One region of the Streptomyces sp. NPDC055815 genome, then DNA from elsewhere that is predicted to be linked to it. Evidence: riboswitches for the same ligand, from Rfam matches in the RefSeq annotation. Region 1 holds a riboswitch; each other region holds the start of a gene.

Evidence for each region. A riboswitch is a leader RNA that binds a small molecule or an ion and turns the genes downstream of it on or off. The one in region 1 is predicted to bind cyclic di-AMP.
Region 2: another riboswitch for cyclic di-AMP. It lies ahead of ACWGN5_RS01375 (LysM peptidoglycan-binding domain-containing protein); the one in region 1 lies ahead of ACWGN5_RS10005 (M23 family metallopeptidase).
Region 3: another riboswitch for cyclic di-AMP. It lies ahead of ACWGN5_RS22905 (transglycosylase family protein); the one in region 1 lies ahead of ACWGN5_RS10005 (M23 family metallopeptidase).

Annotation. Positions count from the first base shown of each region.
Region 1 is NZ_JBSHDU010000010.1:98,058-104,173, forward strand. It holds gene ACWGN5_RS09985 (aspartate aminotransferase family protein) at 1-1,128, shown strand, start outside; gene ACWGN5_RS09990 (helix-turn-helix domain-containing protein) at 1,194-1,823, shown strand; gene ACWGN5_RS09995 (DUF6126 family protein) at 1,843-1,998, shown strand; gene ACWGN5_RS10000 (tyrosine-protein phosphatase) at 2,002-2,823, opposite strand; cyclic di-AMP (ydaO/yuaA leader) riboswitch at 3,179-3,353, shown strand; gene ACWGN5_RS10005 (M23 family metallopeptidase) at 3,356-4,300, shown strand; gene ACWGN5_RS10010 (SGNH/GDSL hydrolase family protein) at 4,464-5,258, shown strand; gene ACWGN5_RS10015 (STM4011 family radical SAM protein) at 5,245-6,108, opposite strand.
Region 2 is NZ_JBSHDU010000001.1:254,140-260,255, forward strand. It holds gene ACWGN5_RS01365 (phosphocholine-specific phospholipase C) at 1-1,617, shown strand, start outside; gene ACWGN5_RS01370 (DUF6197 family protein) at 1,674-2,294, opposite strand; cyclic di-AMP (ydaO/yuaA leader) riboswitch at 2,679-2,835, shown strand; gene ACWGN5_RS01375 (LysM peptidoglycan-binding domain-containing protein) at 2,840-3,694, shown strand; gene ACWGN5_RS01380 (phosphoribosyltransferase family protein) at 3,678-4,979, opposite strand; gene ACWGN5_RS01385 (hypothetical protein) at 5,102-5,698, opposite strand; gene ACWGN5_RS01390 (alpha/beta fold hydrolase) at 5,883-6,116, opposite strand, start outside.
Region 3 is NZ_JBSHDU010000036.1:49,279-55,394, forward strand. It holds gene ACWGN5_RS22885 (Ppx/GppA phosphatase family protein) at 1-291, opposite strand, end outside; gene ACWGN5_RS22890 (DUF501 domain-containing protein) at 288-830, opposite strand; gene ACWGN5_RS22895 (FtsB family cell division protein) at 869-1,339, opposite strand; gene eno (phosphopyruvate hydratase) at 1,430-2,716, opposite strand; gene ACWGN5_RS22905 (transglycosylase family protein) at 3,026-3,730, opposite strand; cyclic di-AMP (ydaO/yuaA leader) riboswitch at 3,734-3,907, opposite strand; gene ACWGN5_RS22910 (transglycosylase family protein) at 4,166-5,185, opposite strand; gene ACWGN5_RS22915 (cytochrome P450 family protein) at 5,280-6,116, opposite strand, start outside.

The DNA.
Region 1 (6,116 bases):
GACGCCCAGCTCGCCGACCTCACCCGCTTCGACTGCCAGCCGCTGCCCGGGCTCCTCGCCGAGAAGCTGCTCGCCCACAGCCCGCACCTGGACCGGGTCTTCTTCGGCAACAGCGGCACCGAGGCCGTGGAGACCGCCCTCAAGTTCGCCCGGTACGCCACCGGGCGGCCGAGGATCCTCTACTGCCACCACGCCTTCCACGGGCTCACCACCGGCTCCCTCTCCGTCAACGGCGAGCAGGGCTTCCGGGAGGGCTTCGACCCGCTCCTGCCGGACACGGCGATCCCGCTGGGCGACCTCGGCGCCCTGGAGCGGGAGCTGCGGAAGGGGGACGTGGCCGGCTTCGTCGTCGAGCCCATCCAGGGCAAGGGCGTCCACGAGGCGCCCCCGGGCTTCCTCCGGGGCGCCCAGGAGCTGCTTCACCGGCACGGTGCGCTGCTCATCGCCGACGAGGTGCAGACGGGCCTCGGCAGGACCGGGGACTTCTACGCCTACCAGCACGAGGAGGGCGTCGAGCCGGACCTGGTCTGCGTCGCCAAGGCGCTCTCCGGCGGCTACGTGCCGGTCGGCGCCACCCTCGGCAAGGACTGGATCTTCAAGAAGGTGTACTCGTCGATGGACCGGGTCCTGGTCCACTCGGCGAGCTTCGGGTCGAACGCGCAGGCCATGGCGGCCGGGCTCGCCGTCCTCTCGGTCATGGAGGACGAGGGCACCGTCGCCCACGCCCGTCGGATGGGCGCGCTGCTGTCCGGCCGGCTGAAGGAGCTCGTGCCGCGGTACGAGCTGCTGCACGAGATCCGCGGCCGCGGCCTGATGATCGGGATCGAGTTCGGGCGGCCCTCCTCGCTCGGGCTGCGCGGGCGCTGGACGATGCTCCAGGCGGCCCGCAAGGGCCTCTTCGCCCAGATGGTCGTCGTCCCGCTGCTCCAGCGGCACCGGATCCTCACGCAGGTCTCCGGGGACCACCTGGAGGTGATCAAGCTGATCCCGCCGCTGGTCATCGACGAGGCGGACGTGGACCGGTTCGTCACGGCCTTCACGGCGGTCATGGACGACGCCCACGGCGGCGGCGGGCTCATGTGGGACTTCGGGAAGACGCTGGTCAAGCAGGCGGTCGCCCAGCGTTGAGCACGGGCTTTTGCCTCTGAGGCAAGAAACTTGCCTCAGAGGCACGATCCTGGCGGAATGGACGCATGGACCACGTCCCCGGGGACACCTCCCCGGACCCCGTCACCCCCGACGTCCTGCCCGACGTCGCCCCCCAGCTGCGGGCCCTGCGCCGCCGCCGGGGACTCACCCTGGAGGCCGCCGCCCAGCGGGCCGGTCTCTCGCCGGCCCACCTCTCGCGCCTGGAGACCGGCAACCGGCAGCCCTCGCTTCCGATGCTGCTCGCCCTGTCCCGCATCTACGGTACGACGGTCTCCGAGCTCCTGGGCGAGACGCCCCCCGAACGCGACCCCGTCGTCCGGGCCGGCCGCTCCGAGCCTGTCGAGGCGGACGGCTGGATCTACCGGCAGGCGGGCGGTGCCGGGCGCGCCCTCCAGTGCCTGCGGGTCCACGTGCCGTACGCCACCCGGGCCGACATCGTGCGCGTCCACCCCGGCGAGGAGTGGATCCACGTCCTGGAGGGGCGGGTGCGGCTCGCGCTCGGCGAGGCCGTCCACGTACTCGACCCCGGGGACAGCGCGCACTTCGACTCGCTCACCCCGCACCGGATCGGCGCCGCCACACCCGGCGGGGCCGAGCTGCTCTTCGTCCACACCCTGATGCAGAGCCCCGCCGCCGAGCTGTGCCTCGGCGACGGGACCCCGCACCGGCGCTGACGTCCCAGAAAGGACCGACATGTCCGAGAAGTCCGTACCGGTCACCGGCGAGGAGCGCGGTGAGGGCAAGTTCCCCAAGGGGCTCGTGCTCCGCCTCTTCGCCTATCTGATCGCCGGCCACCTCTTCGCCGGCTTCCTCTACCTGCTCTTCATGCTGGGCGGGCAGAACCAGTAGGCCTCAGGCCTCCGTGACCAGCCGCTCCCGCAGCCGCTCGCGGGTCTCCGGGGCCAGCTTCAGGCCCTCGGAGAAGTAGGCGTCGACCGAGCCCCAGGTCGTCTCGATCGTCTCGAACGCGGCCCGCAGGTACTCCACCCGCGCGTCGAAGAGCGGGCTCAGCAGCTCCATCACCTCGGGCGACATCGCGTCCGGGGAGGTGGAGCTGCGGCGCACCTTGTAGCGGCGGTGCGGGGCGTTCGACTTCACGTAGTCGGCCTCGATCGCCTCCCGGTCGACCCCGACGGCGAGCAGGGTGATCGCGATGGCGACCCCGGCCCGGTCCTTGCCGGCCGCGCAGTGCAGGAGGGCCGGGACGCTCTCCTCCGCCATGGAGTGCAGGAGCCGGCTGTGCTCCGCGGTCCGCTCCAGCACGCTCTTACGGTACGAATCGGACATCCGGGCGGCCGCCTTGCCGTCGCCGAGGATCTCCCGGAGCTGCTCGATCTCGCCGTCGCGGACCAGTCGCCAGAACTCCTTGCCGTCGGCCGGGTCGTTGAGCGGTATGTTCACGTTCCGCACGCCGGGCAGCTCGACGTCCGCGCCCTCGATCTTCCGGTCCGCCTCGTTGCGGAAGTCGAATACGGTGTGCAGGCCCAGCGAGGCCAGGAAGGCGGCGTCGTCCTCCGTCGCGTGGGCGAGGTGGCCGCTGCGGAAGAGGCGGCCGGGGCGGACGGCGCGCCCGTCCGCCGTCGGCAGCCCGCCCACGTCCCGGAAGTTGCGGACCTCCGTCAGCTCGGGCTCGTCGGCTTCGGCGGGCGGGACCTGCGGCAGCTGCTGCGTCACGGCTGCTCCTGTTCTGTAGATCGATTCCTGGGGCAATCATCTCGGGTGAGGGCCGGAACACGCACCCCCTCGGACGGGAATGGGTGATCTGTCCGTATTGAGGAGTTCGGTATAACCCGCCCCGGTTGCAGGGGAGATGGGGATCGGCGCGTGAGGAGCGTCATAACCGTGACGGACCGTGCCTGATCGTCTTTTCCAATTTCCCCCCGGGAAAAGGAGATCGAGGGACCGTCATCCACGGAGGGTGACCGGAATTCCGGCCGGATATCACGCGAACCGGGAGCACTTGAAAACCGTGGCTTGTTCACGCCGCCCCCCTCGTCTAGCGTCGCGCTCACTCCGGTCGGACCGCCGAATCCTGCCACCGCCCGGAATCCGCACTCACCCGTAGAAGGCAGGAGCGGGGGACCCAGGTAAGTACGCCGATCCCTCGAAGAAGGACGGCTCGGGGTGAAGTCGCGTGAGAACGCGGCCGGACATCTCCAGTCCGAACCCGACAGCTCACCTCGCAGGCGACGGAGAGGAATTCGCCATGCCCGCGAAGGGTAAGCACCGCCGCCCCAAGGTCAACCGTCTGACCCGGGGCATCGCCGCCGCCGGCACCGGCGGCGCCGTCGTCGCCCTCCCGCTCCTCGGAGCCACCGGCGCCCACGCCGCCGAGCAGGCCGCCCCGGCCGCCGCCCCCGCCCACGCCGTCGCCCAGACGAAGGCCGCCCCTGCCGCCCAGGCGAAGGCCGCGCCGAAGACGTACTCCGTGGTCCGCGGCGACTACCTGTCGAAGATCGCCGCCGAGCACCACCTCGTCGGCGGCTGGCAGAAGCTGTACCAGGACAACCGCCAGGTCATCGGCGAGAACCCCTCGCTGATCCTCCCCGGCATGAAGCTCACCCTCGGCGCCAAGAGCACCGCGAAGGCCCACCCGAAGAAGGCCACGCACGAGAGCACGCAGGGCTCCGGCAAGAACGGCGACACCCAGCGCGCCTCCCGCGGCAGCGAGCGCTCCTCGGCCCCCGCCGCCGCGACCTCCACCTCCTCTTCGTCGTCCTCCTCGTCGGCCGGTACGACCTCCTCCTCTGGCTGGTTCGCCCCCGTCAGCGGCGGCGTCTCCACCCCGTACCGCGCCTCGGGCGCGATGTGGTCCTCCGGCTACCACACCGGTGTCGACTTCATCGCCTCCACCGGCACCAGCGTCATCGCCGTCGGCCCCGGCACGGTCTACTCCGCGGGCAACGGCGGCGCGTATGGCAACCAGGTCGTCATCCAGCACGCCGACGGCACCTTCTCGCAGTACGCCCACCTCTCCTCGATCTCCGTCTCCGCCGGCGAGACCGTCCGCGGCGGCCAGCAGATCGGCCTCTCCGGCTCGACCGGCAACTCCTCCGGCCCGCACCTGCACTTCGAGATGCGCACCGGCCCGGAGTACGGCTCCGACGTCGACCCGCTGGCCGCCCTGCGGTCGCACGGCGTGAGCATCTGACACCGCGTCAAGAAGCCTTCGTCATCCGGAAGCCCGGCACACACGTGCCGGGCTTCCGGCGTATTCCGGCTTGGCGGAATCTTTATCGGTGGCATATGTCACCCGGCGTCAACCCCTCCTTACGGTCGCGTAGGTCACACGCGAAGGGGAAAAATGTGCTCCCGTGGCAGACGATTCGAGATCAACAGACAAGAACGCATTCGGGTCGTACGCGGCGATCGGTGACAGCTTCACCGAGGGCGTCGGAGACCCCGGGCCCGACGGGACGTACGTCGGCTGGGCGGACCGCTTCGCGGTCCTGCTCGCCGACCAGCTGCCGGAGCACGACGACTTCCGCTACGCCAACCTGGCCGTACGCGGGCGCCTTCTCGACCAGATCGTGGCGGAACAGGTCCCCCGGGCGAAGGAACTCGCCCCCGACCTGGTGACCTTCTGCGCGGGCGGCAACGACATCATCCGCCCCGGGACGGACCCCGACGACGTGGCCGAGCGCTTCGAGCGCGCCGTCGCCGACCTCAGCTCCGCCGTCGGCACCGTCATGGTGACCACCGGCTTCGACACCCGCGACGTGACGCTCCTCAAGCACCTGCGCGGCAAGATCGCCACGTACAACGGGCACGTCCGGGCCATCGCGGACCGCTACGACTGCCCGGTCCTCGACCTGTGGTCGCTGAAGTCCGTCCAGGACCGCCGGGCCTGGGACGACGACCGGCTGCACCTGTCGCCCGAGGGACACACCCGCGTCGCCCTGCGCGCCGCCCAGGTCCTCGGCATGCCGGTGCCCGCCGACCCCGACCAGCCCTGGCCGCCGGTCCCGGCGCGCGGCACGCTCGAGGTGCGCCGCGACGACATCCACTGGGCCAGGGAGTACCTGGTGCCGTGGATCGGGCGCCGGCTGCGCGGCGAGAGCTCCGGCGACCACGTCGAGGCCAAGCGCCCCGACCTCATGCCCCTGTAGCGGGCGGTACGGCGGCGGGGATCCGCTCCAGGACCCCGCCGGCGAACACGTCGTACAGCGGCAGCGTCTCCAGGTGGACGTACCCGATGTGGCAGTCGCAGACGGCGAGGGGGCAGGCGCGGGGACGCAGGGCGGCACGGTACGAGCCGTCGTACAGGTTCCCCAGCTCGGCCCTGACGAAGTGGCAGCGCCGCACCGTCCCCTCGCCGTCCACCGAGATCACCGACTCGCCGGTGCGGCAGGGCAGCCCCGCCGAGCGGTGCGGATGCCGGCTGTACGGGAACAGCGGGTCGAGCTCCGTCCAGCCCGCGGCCTCCGCGTCGGTGTACGTGTGCCCCTCCGCCGCGTTCGCCCAGAGGTAGACGTGCGGCGGCAGCGCGGCCCGCAGCCGGCGTGCCTCCTCCCGGTGCTCGGGAAGGCCGACCACGCCGACGCTGTAGCGGACGCCTCGATCCGCGAGCTCCCGGCACTTCGTGAGGAACCGCTCGTACGGGGTCTGCCCCGGGTGGTACGTGCACCAGAGCGCCACGCTCTCCGGGTCCGCCTCGGCCAGCCACTCCGTCCGGCAGCTCAGATTGGTCTGGATCGCCACCCGCTCCACCTGCGGAAGCCGCGACAGCTCGACCAGCGCCCGCCGGTACCAGGAGCGGACCAGGCCCTCGCCCCACGGGGTGAAGAGGATCCGCAGCCGGTCGCCCGTCTGCGCCGCCGCCCAGCCGGTGAACCGTTCGAGCGCCGCCCGGTCCGCGCGCAGCTGCTCCCGGCTGTCCCGGCGCTTGGCGAAGGGACAGTACGGGCAGTCGAAGTCGCAGGAGGAGAGCGGGCCCCGGTAGAGCAGGGTGAGATCCACGGCCGCCC
Region 2 (6,116 bases), on a different contig from region 1:
GTCACGGGTGTGGGCAACACCCGGACGCTCGGTCACCTCGACCGCGGGGACATCCCGTTCCACTACGCGCTGGCCGACAACTACACGATCTGCGACGCGTACTTCTGCTCCACGCTGAGCGCCACGGGCCCCAACCGCACGTTCCTGTGGAGCGGGAAGATCGACGGCTCCAGCAAGGACGGCGGCGACGAGTCGGGGCTCACCTGGGAGTCGTACGCCGAGGCCCTCCAGCGCGCCGGGGTGAGCTGGAAGGTCTACCAGAACGCCCAGGACAACTACGGCGACAACGGCCTCGCGTACTTCAAGAGGTTCACCGACGCGCGCCCCGGTGACCCGCTGTACGACCGGGGCATGGCCTCGGTTCCGAAGGTGACCGGCTCGACGCCGGACGACATCGCGGCGGCGATCCGCGCCGACGTCGTGGCGGGCACCCTGCCGCAGGTCTCGTGGGTGGTCGCGAACGAGGCCTTCTCGGAGCACCCGTACGCCCCGCCGGGGGACGGCGCCCACTTCGTCGACCTCGTCTACCGCGCGCTGGCCGCGAACGCCGAGGTGTTCGACTCGACGGTGCTGTTCCTCAACTACGACGAGAACGACGGCTTCTTCGACCACGTCCCGCCGCCGGTCGCCCCTCCGGGGACCGCGGGCGAGTACCTCGACGGCGTGCCGATCGGCCTGGGCTTCCGCGTCCCGATGATTGTCATGTCCCCGTGGACCCGGGGTGGCTGGGTGAGCTCGGAGGTCTTCGACCACACCTCGGTGCTGCGTTTCATGGAGACCTGGACGGCGGCGCTCGGCACCCCGGCCACCTGTCCCCACATCAGCGCGTGGCGGCGGAAGGTCACGGGTGACCTGACCGGCGTCTTCGACTTCGCCAACCCGGTGTACGGAGTGCCCGCGGGCCTCCCGTCGACGGCGAAGGTGATCGGGCAGGCCACCTGCGGCCCGCTGCCGAACCCGGCACCCCAGAACAACGCGCTGCCCGCGCAGGAGTCCGGCACCCGTCCGGCGCGCGCCCTGCCGTACCAGGTGAACGGCAACCTCGACCGCTTCGAGTTCGGCGCCGCGGGCAAGATCCTGGCCTGGTTCTCGATGACCAACCAGGGCTCGGAGGCGAAGCGGTCGGCGCACTTCTCGATCCATCCGCACCAGTACCGGGACACCGCCGCCTGGCAGTACACCGTCGATCCCGGCGACACCGCCACGGACTACTTCAACATCGGCCTCGGCTCGGGGTCCGGGAAGTACGACATCTCGATGATGGGCCCGAACCGCTTCCTGCGCCGGTTCATCGGGGACGCCTCCAAGGCCGGCAAGGCCGTCGAGGTGGCCGCCCGGTTCGCGCCCGAGGCCGGGACGGGCAAGACGGCCCTGTGGTTCAAGATGACGAACACCTCGGCCGGTCCCGTCACCTTCACGATCCGCTCGAACGCCTACCGCTCCGACGGCCCATGGACGTACACGGTGCCGGCGAACTCCAGCCGCGAGGACTTCTTCAACGCGGTGGCGTACAACGGCGGCTGGTACGACTTCACGATCCTCGCCGACATCGACGGAACCTGGTCGCGCCGGTACACCGGACACATCGAGACCGGAGCCGCGAGCGTCAGCGGCTGATCACTCGCGCGCGTGCGGGGCGGCGGCCGGAAGGTCGCCGCCCGGCACACGCGCCGTCAGCGGCCGGCGTGCGCGGCGCGGCGGATCGTGGCGTCGAGGAGGGCCACCGCATCGGCGGCCGTACGGCCGGGGGCCCGGTTCCACGGCCCGATCAGTCCCTGCCATCCGCGCGACCGCAGCTCGGTCATGGTCCAGGCGGCCGCCTCGTGCATGGTGTCCGCACTGCCGTAGCCGAGCCGGTGGGCGGCGAGCAGGGCACCGCAGACACAGCGTGCGCCGCGTACGTCCCGCAGCTTGTACGGGGCGTTCTGCCAGCCCCACTCCGTCAGCACGAGGCGCGCGTAGCCGAGGTGGACCGAGGGGCGCAGTTCGGCCTGACCGATGCGGCGCCAGGCATGGAGCCGGTCCGGCAGCACGGCGCCGAGACGCCCGGGAAGGCGACGCTCGGCGGGCAGCGCCGGGGGCAGCGCGGCGAGCGCGTCGGCCACGAGCCGGTCCACCGGCACGCTGAGCAGCTCCCGCCAGCCCTCCACCGCCGGAGGTGACGGCTCGGGGACGGTCAGGTCCGTGACGATCCGCTGCCAGGTGGCGCTCTCGAAGAGGGCGGCGGCCTCGCGGTCGAGGGTGTCGAGCGTGTCCGGGGTGTGGGGTCTGAGCAGGGAGGTGGAAGGCGGCATCTGGGTGGCTCCTGGGGTCGACTCCCTCCATCTTTCAAGACGAATGTCGCTTTTGCGACTTTTGCTCCCGCTCGGAGCGTCGCCCACCCGAATGGCCCATCGCGGGGATTTCGCCCCCTAATTACCCACCACGGAATTACACCCCAAATTCGGACATTACACTCCGGGTGATGCGACTCACTCATTCGGCCCGAGCATTCGGCGGCACCCTCCCCCACCCCTTGCCCGGCAAGGAAGTTCGACACCCCGCGGACGGCGTCGATCTTGAATTCCCTCAATTAATTGATCCATTTCCCGCCCCGCGCCATCCACTCCTCTTGTTATCCGTCGCATTACTGGCCTACGGTCACCTCCATTCGAGCGGAACGCCCAATCCTGCCACCGCTCGATAAACCTCCCTTTTCACCCGACGGCAGGAGCGGGGGACCCACGAATACGCCGGTCCGGAATCCGGAACGGCTCGGGGTGAAGCCGCGTGCGCGCGGCCGGACATCTCCCGTCCGAACCCGACAGCTCACCCCGCAGGCGCCGGAGAGGACACCGTCATGCCTGCTCACGGTAAGCACCGCCGCCCCCGCCGCGGCCACGTCTCCCGCGGTCTCGCCCTGGTCGGCACCGGTGGCGCCGCCCTGACCCTGCCGCTGATCGCCCCGGCCGTCGCCGGCGCGGCGCCCGCGTCCGGCGCTCCGCAGATCGCCACCCAGACGTTCAAGGCCCCCGCCGCACCGGTCGCCGCCAAGGCTCCCGCCGCCCCGGCCGCCGCACACACCTACACCGTCGTGAGCGGCGACTCGCTTTCCCTGATCGCCCACAAGAAGGGAATTCAGGGCGGCTGGAAGAGCCTTTACCGTGCCAACAAGAGCGTCGTGGGTGACAATCCGTCACTCATTCGCCCCGGACTCGAACTGACGATTCGTCGGGATTCCGCGAAGACCGCTCCCTCGCAGGCGAAGGCCAAGAAGTCCGCCACCACCAAGCGCCCGTCGGCCACCCCCGCCGTCGCCACCGGTAGGGGCGCCGCCGCCGCTGCGGCCACCCCGGCCGTCGCCAAGGCCGCCCCGGTCGCCGCCACGAACTACGCCGACAACCTCGACGGCTGGATCCGGGAGTCGCTCGCCATCATGGGCCAGCACGGCATCCCCGGCTCCTACGACGGGATCTACCGCAACGTCATGCGCGAGTCCTCCGGAAACCCCCAGGCCATCAACCTGTGGGACTCCAACGCCGTCGCCGGCACCCCCTCGAAGGGCCTGCTCCAGGTCATCGAGCCGACCTTCCTCGCCTACCACGTGCCCGGCACGTCCATGGACCTGTTCGACCCGGTCGCCAACATCACCGCCGCCTGCAACTACGCGGCCGACCGCTACGGCTCCATCGACAACGTCAACTCGGCGTACTGACCTTCCGCCGGAAGTGCTCCTGGAACCAGGAGGTGGCGAGGTCCGCCACCTCCTCCAGGGCACCCGGCTCCTCGAAGAGGTGGCCGGCGCCGCCCACGACGGAGAGCCGGTTCTCACAGCGCAGCAGCGCCAGGGCCCGCCGGTTGAGGTCCAGGACCAGCGCGTCCGCACCGCCCACCACCAGGAGCGTCGGGGCGCGCACCCGGGCCAGGTGCTCGGCCGCGAGGTCCGGCCGACCACCGCGTGAGACGACGGCGCTCACCGGGGACGCGGGATCGCCCGCCGCCCACAGCGCGGCGGCCGCGCCCGTGCTCGCGCCGAAGTACCCGAACGGCAGTCCCGTGCTCTCGGGCCGCGCGGCCAGCCATTCCGTGGCCCCCGCGAGCCGCCCGGCGAGGAGCGGGGTGTCGAAGACATGCGCCCGGTCGGTCGCCTCCGACTCGGTCAGCAGGTCGAAGAGCAGCGTCCCCAGGCCCGCCCGGTTGAGCGCCGCGGCGACGGCCCGGTTCCGCGGGCTGTGGCGGCTGCTGCCGCTGCCGTGCGCGAAGAGGACGATGCCGCCCGCGTCCTCGGGCACCGCGAGGCGCCCACTCAGGGTGACCCCGCCGACCGGGATCCGGACGTCCGTGTCCCGTACGACAGGGTCCCGCTCGGCCCTGTTCCGGTCCAGGCAGGCGATGACCTCGGCGTCCGGAGTCTGCGAGAAGTCCCGGTAGAACTGCCCGATCGCGAAGAACAGCTCCGGCGCGTGCACGCTGACCGTCTCGTCGGCCTCGCCACCGAGGCGGGCCGTCCAGCCACGCGGCGCCACCGGGACCGCGAGAACGATCCGGGCCGCGCCCCTGGCCCGTACCACCCGGCAGGCCGCCAGCGCCGTGGCCCCGGTGGCCAGCCCGTCGTCGACCACGACGACCGTCCGCCCTTCGAGGGGCACGGACGGCCGGCTGCCCCGGTAACGCTGAGCGCGGTGTTCGAGCTCGGCGTGCTCCCGCTCCTCCACGGCGGCGAGATCCCGCTCCCCCACCCGGGTCTCCCGGAGCACCCGCTCGTTGAGCACCCGCACACCGCCCTCCCCCAGGGCCCCCATCGCGAGCTCCGGCTGGTGGGGCACCCCGAGCTTGCGTACGAGACAGATGTCGAGCGGCGCGTCGAGGGCGTCGGCGACCTCCGCCGCCACCGGGACGCCACCCCGTGGAAGCCCGAGGACCACGACGTCCTGGCCCTTGAGGTGGTCGAGCACGGCGGCCAGCTGCCGCCCCGCGTCCGTGCGATCGCTGAAGAACATGGTCCGCCGCCCTTCCGCCTGCGCGGCTCGGGCCCGGGGAGAAACGGTGCGCCCCGTCCCCTGCCCGCCTCTCCAGGGTAGTCGGGCCGCGGCGCCGGTCGGCGGGGACGGCTCCGGACGGGTCAGCGGGACTGCAGGGCGTCGAGCGCCACGGCCTGGGCTATCGCCAGGCGCCGGTCGAGCTCCGGGTCGGCTATGTCGAGCACGTACCGGTCCCGGATCCCGAACCGCTTGTCGACCGACATGACCGGCCGACCGCCCTCGGCGAAGTCGAAGTGGTACGGCACGACGAAGGGAAGGAGGTCCGTGAAGGGCAGGAACTCCCAGGCCCGCCGCAGCAGCGCCACCGTCTCGTTCCGCTCCCGCCCCGTGGCCTCCCGCCCCTCGTCCTCCCGGCTCAGGTGCCAGGTACTGCGCAGCAGAGAGGCCCCGAAATCCTTCCGGAAGCTGCCCAGTCGGGTGCCGGACGCCCCGACCACGTCGTACGTCGCGCCCAGGTCGATGACCTGACGCGCCTTGAAGGTGAAGAGGACCTGGCGCCGTGACTCGTCCGTGTAGAAGGTGACGTGCTCCTTGAGCGCCATCCTCTTCTGGTGGGCGAAGGCGACGAGTTCGGCCTCCTCGCCGTCCGGACCCACCGTGTGCACCAGGTAGCGGTTGGCCATCGGCGTCACCTTCTGCCGTACGAGGAAGCGCTGCTGTGACTGTGCGAGGCCCATCGGTCGTGCTCCTGCCGGTCGTGGACGGTCCGTGGAGGACCGCCCCCTGAGGTCGTGAGCACGATGGTCCATGGCCGAGGGGACCCGCCGCTGTCCTCGAAAGTCGTCGCTTCCGTCGACGTTCGGATGAAAGAGAAGAGACGAGAGATGAGAGAGGCGAGAGGAGATCGATCGGGGAGCGAGCTCAGGCGCCGAGGAAGGCCTCGATCGCCTCGGCGAGGGCCTGCGGGGTCTCCTCCGGGGCGTAGTGCCCGGCGTCCTTGAGCACTTCGAGGCGGGCGTTCGGGTACCAGCGCAGCCAGGTCGCCTCCATCGCCTCGGTGCCGAGCGCGGGGTCGTGCGCACCGACGACGAGCAGGACGGGGACGGGGTTGTCGCGGACGCGCTCGTGGAAGTCGGTGCGGGACCAGGAGTCCAG
Region 3 (6,116 bases), on a different contig from region 1:
GCCGTCCACGAAGTCCTGGCGGTTCTCGGCGTCGCGGGAGGCGGAGGTGGCGACGAAGCGGATCCGCTCGGCGCCCAGCTCCTCGATGATCCCGGCGTACTCGCGACAGGCCGCGAAGGTGCGCTCCAGGGCCTCGGGGGCGAGCCGGCCGGTCTTGTCGACGCCCTGCCCGAGCCGGACGATCGTCATCCGCCGGTCCAGCTCGATCAGGTCACCCGTCTCGGGGTGGACGTCGGCGACGAGGAGGCGGATGGAGTTCGTACCGCAGTCGATTCCGGCGACCCGGGTCACTTCTCCTCGCCCTCCTTCTCGTCCCCGCACGGGTTCACGCAGGGGCCCTTCGCCCACCACTCCGGCAGCATCGCGAGCGCCTCGTCGCCGAAGGGGTTCACGCCCGGTCCCGCGGCCAGCGAGTGGCCGACGAGGACGTGCAGGCACTTGACCCGGTCGGGCATGCCGCCGGCGCTCGGGAAGCCCTCCAGGACCTCGATGGCGTCACGGCGGGCGATGTAGTCCTCGTGCGCGGCCCGGTAGGCGGCGGCGAGCTCCGGGTCGGTGGCGAGCCGGGCCTGCATCTCCTTCATGACCCCGTTGGCCTCCAGGGTGCCGATGGCCGAGGCCGCCCGGGGGCAGGTCAGGTAGTACGTCGTCGGGAACGGCGTGCCGTCGGGGAGCCGGGGCGCGGTCTCGACGACGTCCGGGTTGCCGCACGGGCAGCGGTGCGCGATGGCGCGCAGGCCGCGGGGCGGGCGGCCGAGCTGGAGCTCGAAGGCGGCGATGTCCGTCTCGGTGGGCTCGGTGCGTTCGGTCTGCGGAGGGGGCGTTTCCATGTTTTTCTCGGTTGCCTTGCTCGTGTGTCGCGGAGGGGTCAGGGACGGTCGGCGTGGTCGACGCCGTCCCAGAGGTTGTCGTACCAGGGGCGCTCGGCCGCGCCCTGGTCGGCGCGGGGCCGTTGCTCCGCGTCGGGGTCGTTCACGGTGAAGCCGGTCTCGCCGGGGAGCACGTAGTGCAGGTGCTCGCGGGCGAGGCGGCGGACGTAGGCCGGGTCCTGGAGGCGGGCCTTCTCGTCCTTCAGCTCCTCGACCCGCCGGGCGGCCTCGGCGGCCCTGCGCTCCTGCTCGGCGATCTCGCCCTGCTGGGAGACGTAGCTCCGCATCGGGTAGGCGAGGGCCACGACGAGGGAGCAGACCACGAGGGCGAGGAATGCCGCGCGGCCGGTGAGCCGGGAGCGGCGGGCCTGGCGGCGGGTCTGGGAGCGGTAGACACGGGCGGCGGTCTGCTCGCCGAACAGCTTGATCCGGGTCGCGGTCGAGAACCGGTCCCGGTCCTTCGCGGCCATGTCGTGTCGCCTCCCCTGTTCATACGTACGTCCCCGCACACGGTACGGGACCGAGTACGGGGACGGACGTAACTACAGCGTCAGGACAGGTCAGCCCTTGAAGCGCGGGAAGGCGCTGCGGCCGGCGTAGACCGCGGCGTCGTCGAGGATCTCCTCGATGCGCAGGAGCTGGTTGTACTTGGCGACGCGGTCCGAGCGGGCCGGGGCGCCGGTCTTGATCTGGCCACAGTTCACGGCGACCGCGAGGTCGGCGATGGTGACGTCCTCGGTCTCGCCGGAGCGGTGGGACATCATGCACTTGAAGCCGTTGCGCTGGGCGAGCTCGACGGCGTCCAGGGTCTCGGTCAGGGAGCCGATCTGGTTGACCTTGACCAGGAGGGCGTTGGCGGTGCCCTCCTCGATGCCGCGGGCGAGGCGCTCCGGGTTGGTGACGAAGAGGTCGTCGCCGACGATCTGGACCTTGGTGCCCAGCTTGTCGGTGAGGATCTTCCAGCCGGCCCAGTCGTCCTCGAACAGCGGGTCCTCGATGGAGACCATCGGGTACGCGGAGACGAGCTCCTCGTAGTACTCGGTCATCTCGGCGGCCGAGCGGGACTTGCCCTCGAACTCGTACGCGCCGTCCTTGTAGAACTCGGACGCGGCGACGTCGAGCGCGAGCGCGACGTCGGTGCCCGGGGTGTAGCCGGCCTCCTTGATGGCCTCGACGATGAGGTCGAGGGCGGCGCGGTTCGACTCCAGGTTCGGGGCGAAGCCGCCCTCGTCGCCGAGGCCGGTGGAGAGGCCCTTGCGCTTCAGCACGCTCTTGAGCGTGTGGTAGATCTCCGCACCCCAGCGAAGGGCCTCGGAGAAGGACTCCGCGCCGATCGGGGCGATCATGAACTCCTGGATGTCCACGTTGGAGTCGGCGTGCGACCCACCGTTGAGGATGTTCATCATCGGAACGGGCAGCAGGTGCGCGTTCGGGCCGCCCAGGTAGCGGAAGAGCGGGAGGTCGCTGGCCTCGGAGGCGGCGTGCGCGACGGCGAGGGAGACGCCGAGGATGGCGTTGGCGCCGAGCGAGCCCTTGTTCTCGGTGGCGTCCAGGTCGAACATGGCCTGGTCGATCAGGCGCTGCTCGGTGGCGTCGTAGCCGACGAGCTCCGGGCCGATCTGCTCGATGACGGCGAGGACGGCCTTCTCGACACCCTTGCCCTGGTAGCGGTTCGGGTCACCGTCGCGAAGCTCGATGGCCTCGAACGCACCGGTGGAGGCGCCGGACGGAACAGCAGCACGGCCGGTGCTGCCGTCGTCGAGGCCGACCTCGACCTCGACCGTGGGGTTGCCTCGGGAGTCCAGGATTTCCCGGGCTACGACGACGTCGATGGACGGCACGAGCATCTCCTTCTGGGATGTGACGCTGGATGTGACGCAAGGTCGTGCAGGGTCGCGTGGCCTTGCGACAAGAGCCTAACCGGCTCGGGGGCTCCGGCCCGCCGTGCGCCCGCCCCCTGGGACGAAAAAGGACCCAAGGGCACGCATTGCGGGACGAAGGACCCCGAATCTACTGGACGGTAACCGCGGAGTCCCCATAAAAGGGGAAACCCCGGTCCGGCGCGCACGGGGGAAGGGGCACGCCGGACCGGGGTGGTCACCGCGGGAGGGTCGTCGGGGCCGCGTGAGCCGCCGGACTCACGCGAACCGCCGGGGTCACTTCAGGTGGAGCTGCTGACCCGGGTAGATGAGGTCGGCGTTCTCGACGACGTCCTTGTTCAGCTCGAAGAGCTTGGCCCAGCCGCCCTTGACGCCGTGCGCCTGGGCGATCTTGCTGAGGGTGTCGCCGGCGACGACCTTGTACTCGCCGTCACCCTTCTTGACCTTCTTGCCGGTCGGGGTGGTGACGGTCTTCGGGGCCTTGCGCTGCTCGCTGCGGGTGGTCGGCTGCTCGGCGCGACGCTCCTGCTGCTTGGGGGCGGCCTCCTGCTCGGGGGCGGCCTGCTGGGTCTGCTGCGGGGCGCTCTCGGCGGCGCCGCCGTCGTAGGCGGCGTTGGAGAGGCCGACGCCGCAGCTCGGCCAGGCACCCTTGCCCTGGCCCGCGAGGACCTTCTCGGCGACGGCGATCTGCTGGGCCTTCGAGGCCAGGTCGGCGCGCGGGGCGTAGGCGGTGCCACCGAAGGCGGCCCAGGTGGAGTTGGTGAACTGCAGGCCGCCGTAGAAGCCGTTGCCGGTGTTGATGGACCAGTTGCCGCCGGACTCGCACTGGGCGACGGTGTCCCACTCGGCGGTGGTGGCGGCGGAGGCGGTGCCCGCGGTCAGCAGCGGGGCGGCGACGGCGACACCGGTGACGCCGACGAGCGTGGCGACCTGGGCGGCCTTGGAGGGACGGCGGTGTTTGCCCTTGGCGGAAAACAGCATGGGAATTCTCCTCACCGACGCCTGTGAGGTGAGCTGTCGGGTTCGGGCCGGAAAGTTGCCCGGCCGCGTGTCCTTGCACGCGGCTTCACCCCAAGCCGGTCGTCGGCCGTCTGTCTCAACGGCCGGGACCGGCACTTACCTTGGGTCCCCCACTCCTGCCTTCGGCGCTTGCGCGACGACTGTTCCCATCGGCCGACGGCAGGATTCGGCGTTTCGGTCGACGGGGCCCGCGGTGGCGAGCGGTGACGACCGTAGACACAGACCCACCGGAAGTTCAAAGAGGCCCATTGCGGAAAAATCGCCCCTGCTTGCCCTCCGGTGGGCGGTGTTTGCGCAGGTGAGAGGTGACGGAAGCAAAGTTTGCGGACGTGACACGCCAGTTGGGGCGAAGAGACCCATGTCTCACTTGGCCAGAACCGGACATAAGCCCGCGAACTAACCCGCCGCCGCCGTCGAACCGATCGTCAGGTCAAGGCTCTGACCAGGGAGGATGAGGTCCGGATCGGCGCCCACCGTCCGCTTGTTGGCGTCGTAGAGGGCGGTCCAGCCTCCGGGGAGTTCGTTCTCCTCCGCAATGCCGGACAGGCTGTCGCCCGGGCGCACGGTGTACTCGCCCGAAGTGCCCTGACTGTCCGTTGCGTCCGAATTCGCCGCTTCGTCGGTCACCGGAGTGGCGTCGACCTTGCCCGCAGACCCGCCCGCGTGTCGGCCGGTTTCGGACGAGCTGCCCGTTGTGTCGGATTCCTCCGGGGCGGCCTCGCCCCGGTGCTTGCCGGTGCCGGGTGTGGCCGACGGCACGTCACCCTTGGGCGTCTCGGACGAATCCGGCGTACCGGGCGTAACGGAAGCGTCGGGCGTGACCGGGGTCGCGGGAGTGGTCGGCGCGGTCGGCGTGCTGGGCGAGGCCGGGGTGGCCGAGCTCGCCGGAGCGGTCGGCGTGACCGGCTTCACGGGGGCGGCGGGAGTGGCGGACCGCCCGGCGGACGACCCCTCACCCCCCGCGGTGCGGTTGGACTCGGGGAGGGGGCCCGTGGGGGTGGTCGGGACGACGGTCGGGCCGGGGTTCACACCGGTGGCCTTGCCGTCGTTCTTCAGGCCGGCGATCGGCGCGCAGGTGGCCCACTCGTTGCTGCCCGCGTCGAGCGCCTTCTCGGCCACCGCGATCTGCTGGGCACGGCTGGCGAGGTCGGGGCTGGGCGCGTACGCGAGACCGCCGTGCCGCTCCCAGCTGTCCTGGGTGAACTGGAGGCCGCCGTACATGCCGTTGCCGAAGTTGGCGCTCCACTGGCCGCCGGACTCGCACTCGGCGACCCGGTCCCAGGTGGCGGCGTCGGCGGCGGAGGCGGATCCGGTGGCGAGCAGCGGCAGCGCCATGGCGGATCCGGTGACGCCCGCGGCGACGACGATGGCGGGGGCCTGACGGGGGCGACGGTGTCGTCCGTTCCCGGAACGCATAGGAGGGCCTTTCGCGTGACGGCTGAGACTGCCGGGAAACGTAGCGGTATTCGAACGCCCGTCACAAGTCGATCGCCCCGCGATCACGTGAAGATCACATTTCTGATGGCACGTCAGTAGCCAAGAGGGGTACGGAAGGGGAGAACTCCACCGGAAGCGTGCGCAAACCACGCATGATGAGCCCACCGCGCCACCGGAGTTCGGCGGGATCGGCGGCAAGTCGCAGATCCGGCAGGCGAGTCAGCAGGGTCGCGAGCGCGGTCTGCCCTTCGAGACGGGCGAGCGGCGCGCCGAGGCAGTAGTGGATGCCGTGCCCGTAGCCGAGGTGCTGGTTGTCGCGCCGGGCGAGGTCGAGGGTGTCCGGCCCCTCGAACCGCGCCGGGTCCCGGTCGGCGGCGGCGAGCACCACGAGCACCGGGTCGCCCGCCGGGATCTCCTGCCCGCCGATCGTCAGCGCCCGTGTCGCGTACCGCCAGGTCGCCATCTCCACGGGCCCGTCGTACCGCAGCAGTTCCTCGACGCCGGTCTCCAGGAGGCCGGTCTCCCCGGCGGCGAGCGAGGCCTGGAGCCTCGCCCGCTGCTCCGGGTGCCGCAGGAGCGCGTACAGCCCGTTCCCGACCAGATTGACCGTCGTCTCGAAGCCGGCGAACAGCAGGATGAACGCCATGGCGGCGGCCTCGTTCTCGGTGAGGTGCTCGCCGTGGTCGGAGGCCTTGATGAGCCCCGAGATCAGGTCGTCCCCCGGCTCCTCGCGCTTCCGGTGGATCAGCTCGGCGAGATAGCCGCGCATCTTCTTCACCGACCGCGCGACCCCGCCGCGCGGCCCGCCGCCGTGCCGGATCATCATCCCGGCCCAGTCCCGGAAGTCGTCCTGGTCCTCCGCCGGCACCCCGAGCAGGTCGCAGATCGCGTAGATCGGCAGCGGGAAGGC